2 linked regions of the Heliomicrobium gestii genome follow. The protein of the gene in region 1 binds, or shares a complex with, the protein of each later gene. Links are inferred from orthologs where the notes say so. Each region holds a gene or a part of one and is shown in the gene's direction. Other genes may lie near its edges.

Evidence for each region.
Region 2: the proteins of trxB (region 1) and trxA are in contact, whole or in part, in a crystal structure (PDB 1F6M), measured with the Escherichia coli proteins. The link is inferred for Heliomicrobium gestii from one-to-one orthologs.

The regions. Positions count from the first base shown.
Region 1 is NZ_WXEX01000013.1:118,002-122,508, forward strand. Bases 784-3,675 are described here. They hold trxB (thioredoxin-disulfide reductase), read left to right. Parts: upstream 784-1,517; coding sequence 1,518-2,834; downstream 2,835-3,675. Other genes in these bases: GTO89_RS14315 (M23 family metallopeptidase), read left to right, coding at 784-1,327; rarD (EamA family transporter RarD), read left to right, coding at 3,167-3,675. Also shown: more of GTO89_RS14315, read left to right, coding at 1-783; more of rarD, read left to right, coding at 3,676-4,096; GTO89_RS14330 (tetratricopeptide repeat protein), read left to right, coding at 4,226-4,507.
Region 2 is NZ_WXEX01000015.1:82,002-85,737, reverse strand. Bases 1-2,929 are described here. They hold trxA (thioredoxin), read left to right. Parts: upstream 1-1,264; coding sequence 1,265-1,594; downstream 1,595-2,929. Other genes in these bases: GTO89_RS17900 (two-component system response regulator), read left to right, coding at 1,850-2,929; GTO89_RS15240 (metal-sensitive transcriptional regulator), read left to right, coding at 919-1,233; GTO89_RS15245 (tRNA threonylcarbamoyladenosine dehydratase), read left to right, coding at 124-909; aspS (aspartate--tRNA ligase), read left to right, coding at 1-127. In the rest of the region: more of GTO89_RS17900, read left to right, coding at 2,930-3,736. UniProt on the Escherichia coli protein: Participates in various redox reactions through the reversible oxidation of its active center dithiol to a disulfide and catalyzes dithiol-disulfide exchange reactions.

The DNA.
Region 1 (4,507 bases):
GGCTCAAGGAAATGACAGCAACCGCCTGAACGCGCTTCGTGTGAAACTAGACGAGATGAAACTGGAGATTCGCTCCATCGATCTCCAGAACTGGCGAGAGAGCAAGGGACTGATCTACATCGCCCAGGGGGCCGGCGTGCTCCTGCTGGTGGGCGCCATCTCCGCAGCGGCCATGACGGGAACAACGTCGCCGGTCGCCACGGCGCCGACGGCCGCCCAGGCGGTCACGCTGGCGGTGAAGGCCAACGGCATGGTGGATGCCTGCCGGATCGTCGTCGACGGTCAGCCGGTCATGGTGGTCGCCAGCCGCCAAGAAGCCGAACAAATGGTGAAAGACGCCATCAACTTCTTCTCCTACGGCCAAATCGGTCAAGGCGTCGAGTTGATCGATGTAAAAGTCAAGCAGCAGATCGCCTATGAAGACGCGGAAGTGCCGCCGGAGCAGGTGATTCCCAGCGATCAGGCCAAAAAGTTGCTCGTGGAAGGCAAAGGCGAAAAGATTCGCTATGTCGTCCAGAAAGGGGACACTCTTTGGAGCGTCGCCACCAAAAACGGCATGAGTTGGAATGAACTGCGCAAGGCGAACGCCCAACTGGTCAACGAGAACAAGCTGAAGATCGGCCAGGAGATCAACCTCACCCGGCCGGTTCACTACCTAAACGTCGTCAGCACATACAAGGTCGTCAAAGAAGAGAATGTGCCCTATCCGACGAAGGTCGAGAAGGATACATCGCTGAAGGTCGGCGCTGTGAAGGTCAAGCAGGAAGGCGTCAACGGCAAAAAGGTCGCCACCTACATTGTCAGCAAGGAAAACAACTATCAGTTTGACGAAGAACTGAAGGATGAAAAAACGCTGCAAGCCCCGGTCCAACGGATCGAGGCGCGCGGGGACCGTGTCATGGTCGCTTCCCGTGGCGGCAGCAGCTACAGCAGCGCCGGCGCCAGCTACAGCGGCGGCGGCAGCGGCACCCTGTCCTGGCCTGCCGGCGGACGTCGGATCACGTCGCCGTTCGGCTACCGGGGCCGCGAGTTCCACACCGGCATGGATATTGACGGCGAAACGGGCGATCCCGTGTACTCTGCCGCCGATGGTGTGGTCACCTTCGCCGGTTGGGCCGGTAGCTATGGCAAGTGCATCCTCGTCGACCACGGCGGGGTCACCACCCGCTATGCCCACCTCTCGCAGCTCTATGTCGGGGAAGGTCAGACGGTCAGCCGGGGCGCCAACATCGGCGCCATCGGCGCGACGGGACGCGCCTACGGCAGCCACCTGCACTTCGAGGTCATCGATGGCGGCGTGAAAAACCCCATGGCCTACCTGAAGTAATAACGGCAAGCTTTTGGCACAAGATCGTAAGGAGGACCCATTGACGGGTCCTCCTTTTTTTCGTAGCCGATCGGGCAACGGGCGCCCTGCAAGGCCATCGTCGCTTCGCTTGACACGGCCTTCACGATCCGCCTATAATAGGAGTCAACAGATACCCCTAATGGGTATAAAACGCACGGGAGTGAGCGCAATGATCGACTTTCCGTCGGTGCAGACCATCGCCATCGTGGGCTTGTCAGACAAAGCGGGCCGCGCCAGCCGTCATGTGGCCGAATACCTGAAGGAACAGGGATACCGGATCATTCCCGTCAACCCGACAGCGACAGAGATCCTCGGCGAAAGGTGCTATCCCGATCTTGCCGCTATCCCAGCGGACATCGAGATCGATGTGGTCGATGTGTTCCGCCGCTCCGAAGAGGTCCTGCCCATCGCCCAGGCGGCCATCGCCCGGGGGGCGAAAATCCTCTGGCTGCAGGAAGGCGTCGTCCACGAGGAAGCGGCCCAACTGGCGGAAAGCGCCGGCCTCACCGTCATCATGGACCGCTGTATGCTCAAGGAGGATCAGGCCTGGCGGAAAAAAGACCCGAAAGACATCTACGACGTGCTGATCATCGGCGCCGGCCCCTCGGGGCTGACGGCGGGCCTTTATGCGGCCCGGGCGGGACTGCGCACGGGCATCCTGGAAGCGGTCATGCCGGGCGGACAGGCGGCGACGACGGAACTGATCGAGAACTACCCCGGTTTTGACGCGCCCATCTCCGGCCCGGAACTGATGATGCGCTTCATGGCTCAGGCGCAGCGATTCGGCGCCGAACTGATCACGGAAGAAGTGACCCGGACGGCGCTGAGAGGCCACCTCAAGCGTGTCGAGACGACCAGCGGCGTCCGCTACGCCCGCGCCGTCATCATCGCCACCGGCGCTCAGCCGCGCCGCCTCGGCGTCAACGGCGAGGAAGACTTTCACGGGCGAGGCGTCTCCTACTGCGCCACCTGTGACGGCGCATTCTTCCGCGGACGCAAGGTGATCGTTGCCGGCGGCGGTAATTCCGCCGTCGAGGAGGCCCTGTTTTTGACCAAGTTTGCCACTGAGGTGACCATCGTCCACCGCCGCGACCAGTTGCGGGCGACAAAAGTCCTCCAGGATCGCGCCTTCCAGAATCCCAAAATCCGCTTCGTTTGGGATACGATCATCGAGGAGATCGCCGGCGACGCCGCTGTGGAAAAGGTGATCACCCGCAACCGCAAAACCGGCGAGGCCGGTGAGATCGCCTGTGACGGCGTCTTCGTCTTTATCGGCCACTCCCCGGCGGCGGACTTCCTCACAGACCCCTTGGAGCGGACGGAGGAGGGCTACATCGCTGTCGATGCCCACCTGGCCACCAACCTCCCCGGCGTCTTCGCCTGCGGCGATGTGCGCAACACGGTGTTGCGCCAGGTGGCCACGGCTGTCGGCGACGGCGCGGTGGCGGCCATCTCGGCAGAAAAGTTTCTTTCCGGACATGGTTGAAGGGAGCGGAACCGTTGGGTCTATTCCTCTCTCGGACGAACCCTGGGCTAACGACCCGGGGGTTGTGGCACACGGAAAATAGGAGTAAACTAGTCAGAGAAGTTTTCTAGGGCCTCGCGGCGATTCGCCGGTCTGGTTCGAGAGGAAACGCACAGGGCGGCCTGTGTACAGGGCGGGAAAAAAGCCCGGGAGGATATCTTCACGCGATATCTTCTCGGGCTCTGCTTTTTGGCCGTCGGCAAGCCTGTTTTTCCTGACCCTGATTCTGGTCGGTATTATCGGGCTGAAGGTGACCGGCCCCAACGTGTAAACAGGGAGAGGATGGGTGGACGATGGAAGCAGAAACAGCCCAAGACAAAGCGGCGCAGCGAAACACAGTCACAGGCGTCTACTACGCCCTGGCGGCCTACCTGGCCTGGGGACTGTTGCCCCTCTATTGGAAGGCCCTCGAAGGCGTTTCAGGGATGGAGATCCTGGCCCACCGGATCGGTTGGTCATTTCTCTTCGTGATGATGATCATATTCGCCACCGGCCAGTGGAAAACGATGAAGAGCGCCATCGGGAAAAGGGAAAACTGGTTCACGCTGATCACGGGATCGCTTTTGATCAGCGCCAACTGGTTTATCTACATATGGGCCGTGAACAATGGTCATATGGTGGAAGCGAGCCTGGGCTACTACATCAACCCGCTGTTGAATGTGGCCACTGGCGTATTGTTTCTGAAGGAGCGGCTGAACCGTGGGCAGATCGCCGCCATCGGCCTGGCCGCCGTTGGTGTGCTCTTTCTGACGGCCCAGTTTGGGCAGGTGCCCTGGATCGCCCTGTCGCTGGCGATCACCTTCACCCTCTATGGGCTGGCGAAAAAGAAGGTCAGCTTTGAACCGCTGATCGGGCTGGCTGTCGAAACGGCCATGGTGACGCCGCTGGCGCTCCTCTACCTGCTCTACCTTCACGGGCAGGGCGTCGACGCCTTTTCCGGCGGAACGGCGCTGGCGAGGACATTGCTCATGGGGGCGGGCGTCGTCACCGCCATGCCGCTGCTTTGGTTTGCCCAGGGCGCCCGGCGGATCCCCCTGTCGACGATCGGTTTCATCCAGTACCTCTCGCCGACGATGAGCCTGCTACTGGGAATCTTTCTCTATCACGAACCCTTTACGAACGTGCACGCCGTCAGCTTCACGCTGATCTGGTCGGCCCTGGTTATCTATTCCCTCTCTCACCTGAAAGGGATGCGGGAGGCGCGCCGGGCGGCCGCCGGGTGAGAGGGGGGCAACGAGCGCCCGACAGGAAAAACTTTACTCAGCGCCGCCGTCCTTTTATAATACGGCTAAGCGCAACCCCACTCGCCAAAGGGGCGAGGCCTTCGCCCCCATACAGAAAGGATGAGAGCCTTGGCTTCTGCATCTGCACAGTTCAAAAAGCAACGCCGGATCTACGCGATCGTGGCTTTGCTCGTCATCGCCGGTCTGATGGGCAGCACCATCATCTATTCCCTCACCACCCTGCGCGGCGCGCCGACGCCGTCACCGGCGCCGGCCCAGAACGACAACGCCTATCGGGAAAACCTGATCCAAACCTGGCAGGCCGACATCAAGACCCTCGAAGAGAAAGCGACGGCCGATCCGAAGAACGCCGCCGCCTGGCTGGAACTGGCCAACAGCCGGTACAATCTG
Region 2 (3,736 bases), on another replicon or contig:
CCAGTCCGCCTCTGACATCATGGTCGACGCCCCCAGCGTCGTCACCCCCCGGCAGTTGAAAGACCTCCACATCAAGCTGGACCTGCCTGTCAAAGCGCCGAAAGCGGAGCCGGCGGCCAAGAAGTGAAACAACACGCCTTTGCCCGAACAGAACTGATCATCGGCGACATGGGGATCGAACACCTTGCCGGCGCCGCCGTGGCCGTCTTCGGCGTCGGCGGCGTCGGTTCCTTCACTGTCGAGGCGCTGGCGCGCAGCGGCGTCGGCCACCTGGTGCTGGTGGATCATGATGAGATCTGCCTGACCAACGTGAACCGGCAACTGCACGCCCTCCACTCCACTGTCGGCCGGCCCAAGGTGGAGGTCATGGCCGAACGGGTCAGGGACATCAATCCCCGGGCGAAAGTGACCTGTCACCGGCGTTTTTACGGCGTCGAGGCGGGGGAGGAGATCATCACCGCCGATCTCGACTATGTCGTAGACGCCATCGACACGGTTAAGGGAAAACTGACGATCATCGAAAAGGCGAAAGCGGCCGGCGTGCCTGTGATCAGCGCCCTCGGCGCCGGCAACAAGCTCGATCCGACTCGCTTCCAAGTGGCTGACATCTACGAGACATCGATCGATCCCCTGGCCAAGGTGATGCGCAAAGAACTGCGCAAACGGGGCATCGATGGCCTGAAGGTGGTCTACTCCACGGAACCGCCTCGTCCACTCAAGGGCGAGGCCGGATGCGCCGAAAACTGCATCTGCCCGCATCCGGAGGGACCCTATGGCGCATCATGTAAGCAGAAGCGCCAGATCCCCGGCAGCATCTCTTTTGTGCCTTCTGTATCCGGTCTGATCTTGGCTTCCGTTGTCGTTCGCGATCTGCTGGACACGGCGGGGTTGTTGACACCGGCCGAATAACCTCTTATAATGAAAGTGGATACGGGGTATGGGTATCCATTGGGGGTGGCGGTTCTGGAATGCGCTCAATCGAAAGAGGCGCTCATCCGGCGGTTGAAAAAAATTGAAGGCCAGGTCAAGGGCATTCAAAAAATGATCGCCGACGATAAAGCCTGCCTCGACCTATTGGTCCAAGTCGCAGCCGCCCGGGCGGCTATCAACCGGGTTGGCACACTGATCATCATGAATCACACCCGCCGGTGCCTTTCCAACGTGCCGCTCACGGGAGAACAGGAAAAAGCGTTGGAGGAACTCGTCGACGTCCTGACCAAATTCACCAAGTAAGTGAAAATAGTCTGAAGGAGATGGTAGACCCATGGCTAGCGCAAACGTGGTCGCCCTGACGGACGGCAATTTCCCCACTGAGGTCTTGAAGGCCGAAAAACCGGTTCTTGTCGACTTTTGGGCTGCCTGGTGCGGACCCTGCAAGATGATCGCCCCCATCATCGATGAAGTCGCTGACACCGTCGCCGGTCAGGCCGTCGTCGGCAAGGTGAACGTCGATGAAAACCGCGCTATCGCCGCCGAATACGGGATCATGTCGATTCCGACGCTGCTGGTCTTCAAAGGCGGTCAGGTCGTTGACAAGGCCATCGGCTTCAAGTCAAAGGATGAACTGGTCAAGTTGCTGAACAAGCACATCTAATGAAGCAATACCAGTGATGTAATACCAGCGACGCAATCGCGACAACCGAAGTGTCGCCATAAATGACAAGAAAAAGCAATTCACAGAGATGTACGCCGGGAAGAGGATTCCCGGCTTTTGCTTTTTGTGATGCCATCCGTCCTTTTCAGAGCTTCCTCACCGGCTTGACACTGGTTGCGCAGGGCTCGATAATATGAATAATGAGGGCGCAAATGTCCTGACGGATGTGACGGAAAGGAACACAGGATGAAAGAGTTGGCTTTGAAAAAACCCCTCATCCTGGTCGCCGATGATGATCGCGCCATGCGACTCTTGGTGCGGCGCGCCTTGGAAAAAGACGGCTACGCCGTTATCGAAGCCGAGGATGGCGCGGCGGCCCTGGAAACGTACGAAAAAGCGGAACCGGATATTGTATTGATGGATGTCCTCATGCCGGGGATGGATGGGTTTGCCGTTTGCGCCGCCTTGCAAAAGCTCCCCCGGAACCGGCGCGTTCCCGTGCTGATGATCACCGGCCTGGAGGACGACGCGTCGGTGGAAAAGGCCTTTGCGTCAGGCGCAACCGACTATATCACCAAGCCGCTCCATTGGGCCGTGCTCCGGCAACGGGTGCGCCGCCTCTTGCTGGCCCGCCAGACCGAGAAGAACCTGTCGGCGCGGGAAACCCAACTCAGCGCCGTCGCTTCCGCCCTCGGAGAAGGGCTGATCGTCCTCGACGCTGAGGGACGATTGACCCTTATAAATCCCGAAGCGGAGCGACTCCTTGGCTGGTCTATGGCGGAATTGCTCGGCAGGAACGTCCACCCCATCATCCACAACCGCCGTTATGAGGGCGCACTCCTCCCCGAATCCGATTGCCCCGTATTAAAAACGATCGACGACGGTAAAACGTACCGCAGCGATGAAGAATACTTTACCCGCAAAGACGGCGCCCTCTTTCCCGTTTCACTTGTGTCGACGCCGCTGCGCGTCAATGATCGGATCATCGGCGCTGTGGCCGCCTTCCGTGACATCAGCGAGCGAAAAGAAGTGGAGGAAAAGCTGCTCCTGGCCGCCAAGGTGATTGAGAATACGACAGAAGGCATCATGATCACTGACGCCAAGGGGATCATCCAGTCGGTAAACCCGGCCTTCTGCCGTTCGACAGGATATACCGAATCAGAGAGCATCGGCAATAACCCGCGCCTTTTGAAATCAGGCCGCCATGACGGGCAGTTTTATCGGAAGATGTGGTGTTCGATGCAGGAAAGCGGCCAGTGGCAGGGGGAGATCTGGAACCGGCGCAAGAGCGGTGAACTCTACGCCGCCTGGTTGACCGTCAGCGCCATCAAAGACAGCCACGGCCGGACCACCCAGTATGCCGCTGTCTTCAGCGACATGACAGAAGACCGGCGCAACCAGGAACGGATCAAGCACCAGGCATACCATGACGCCTTGACCGATCTGCCCAACCGGCTGCTCTTTATCGATCGCCTGTCCCAGGCGCTGGCCCAGGCAAACCGGAACCATCACATGCTGGCCGTCCTCTTTCTTGATCTGGACCGGTTTAAACAGATCAACGACACCTACGGCCACGCCTTGGGCGACCTGTTGCTGCAGGGTGTGGCGGGACGTTTGCGGAGCGCCGTCCGTGACAGCGATACGGTGGCGCGCCTCGGCGGCGATGAGTTCACCATCTTGCTCCCGCAGATCAGCACGGTGGAAGACGCCGCCAAGGTGGCCCAGAAGATCCTCTGTTCCTTCCGCCATCCCTGGACGTTCGAAGGCATACCGCCCTTCTGCACGACCACCAGCATCGGCATCGCCGTCTACCCCTCCGATGGGGAAGAGGCGGAGACACTGATGCACAACGCCGACGCGGCCATGTACCGGGCCAAGGAACAGGGGCGCAACCACTATCAACTCTACACGCCGGAATTGAACGCCTGGGCCTTCGAGCGGCTCGCCATGGAGACCCGCCTGCGCCGAGCTTTGGAGAATCGCGAGTTTTTATTGTACTACCAACCGAAGGTGGAAGCGGCGACAAGGAAACGATGCGCCCTGGAAGCGCTGATCCGCTGGCAGCACCCCGATTTGGGTCTCGTCTCGCCGATGGAGTTCTTGCGGCTCGCCGAGGATACGGGGTTGATCGTGCCCATCGGC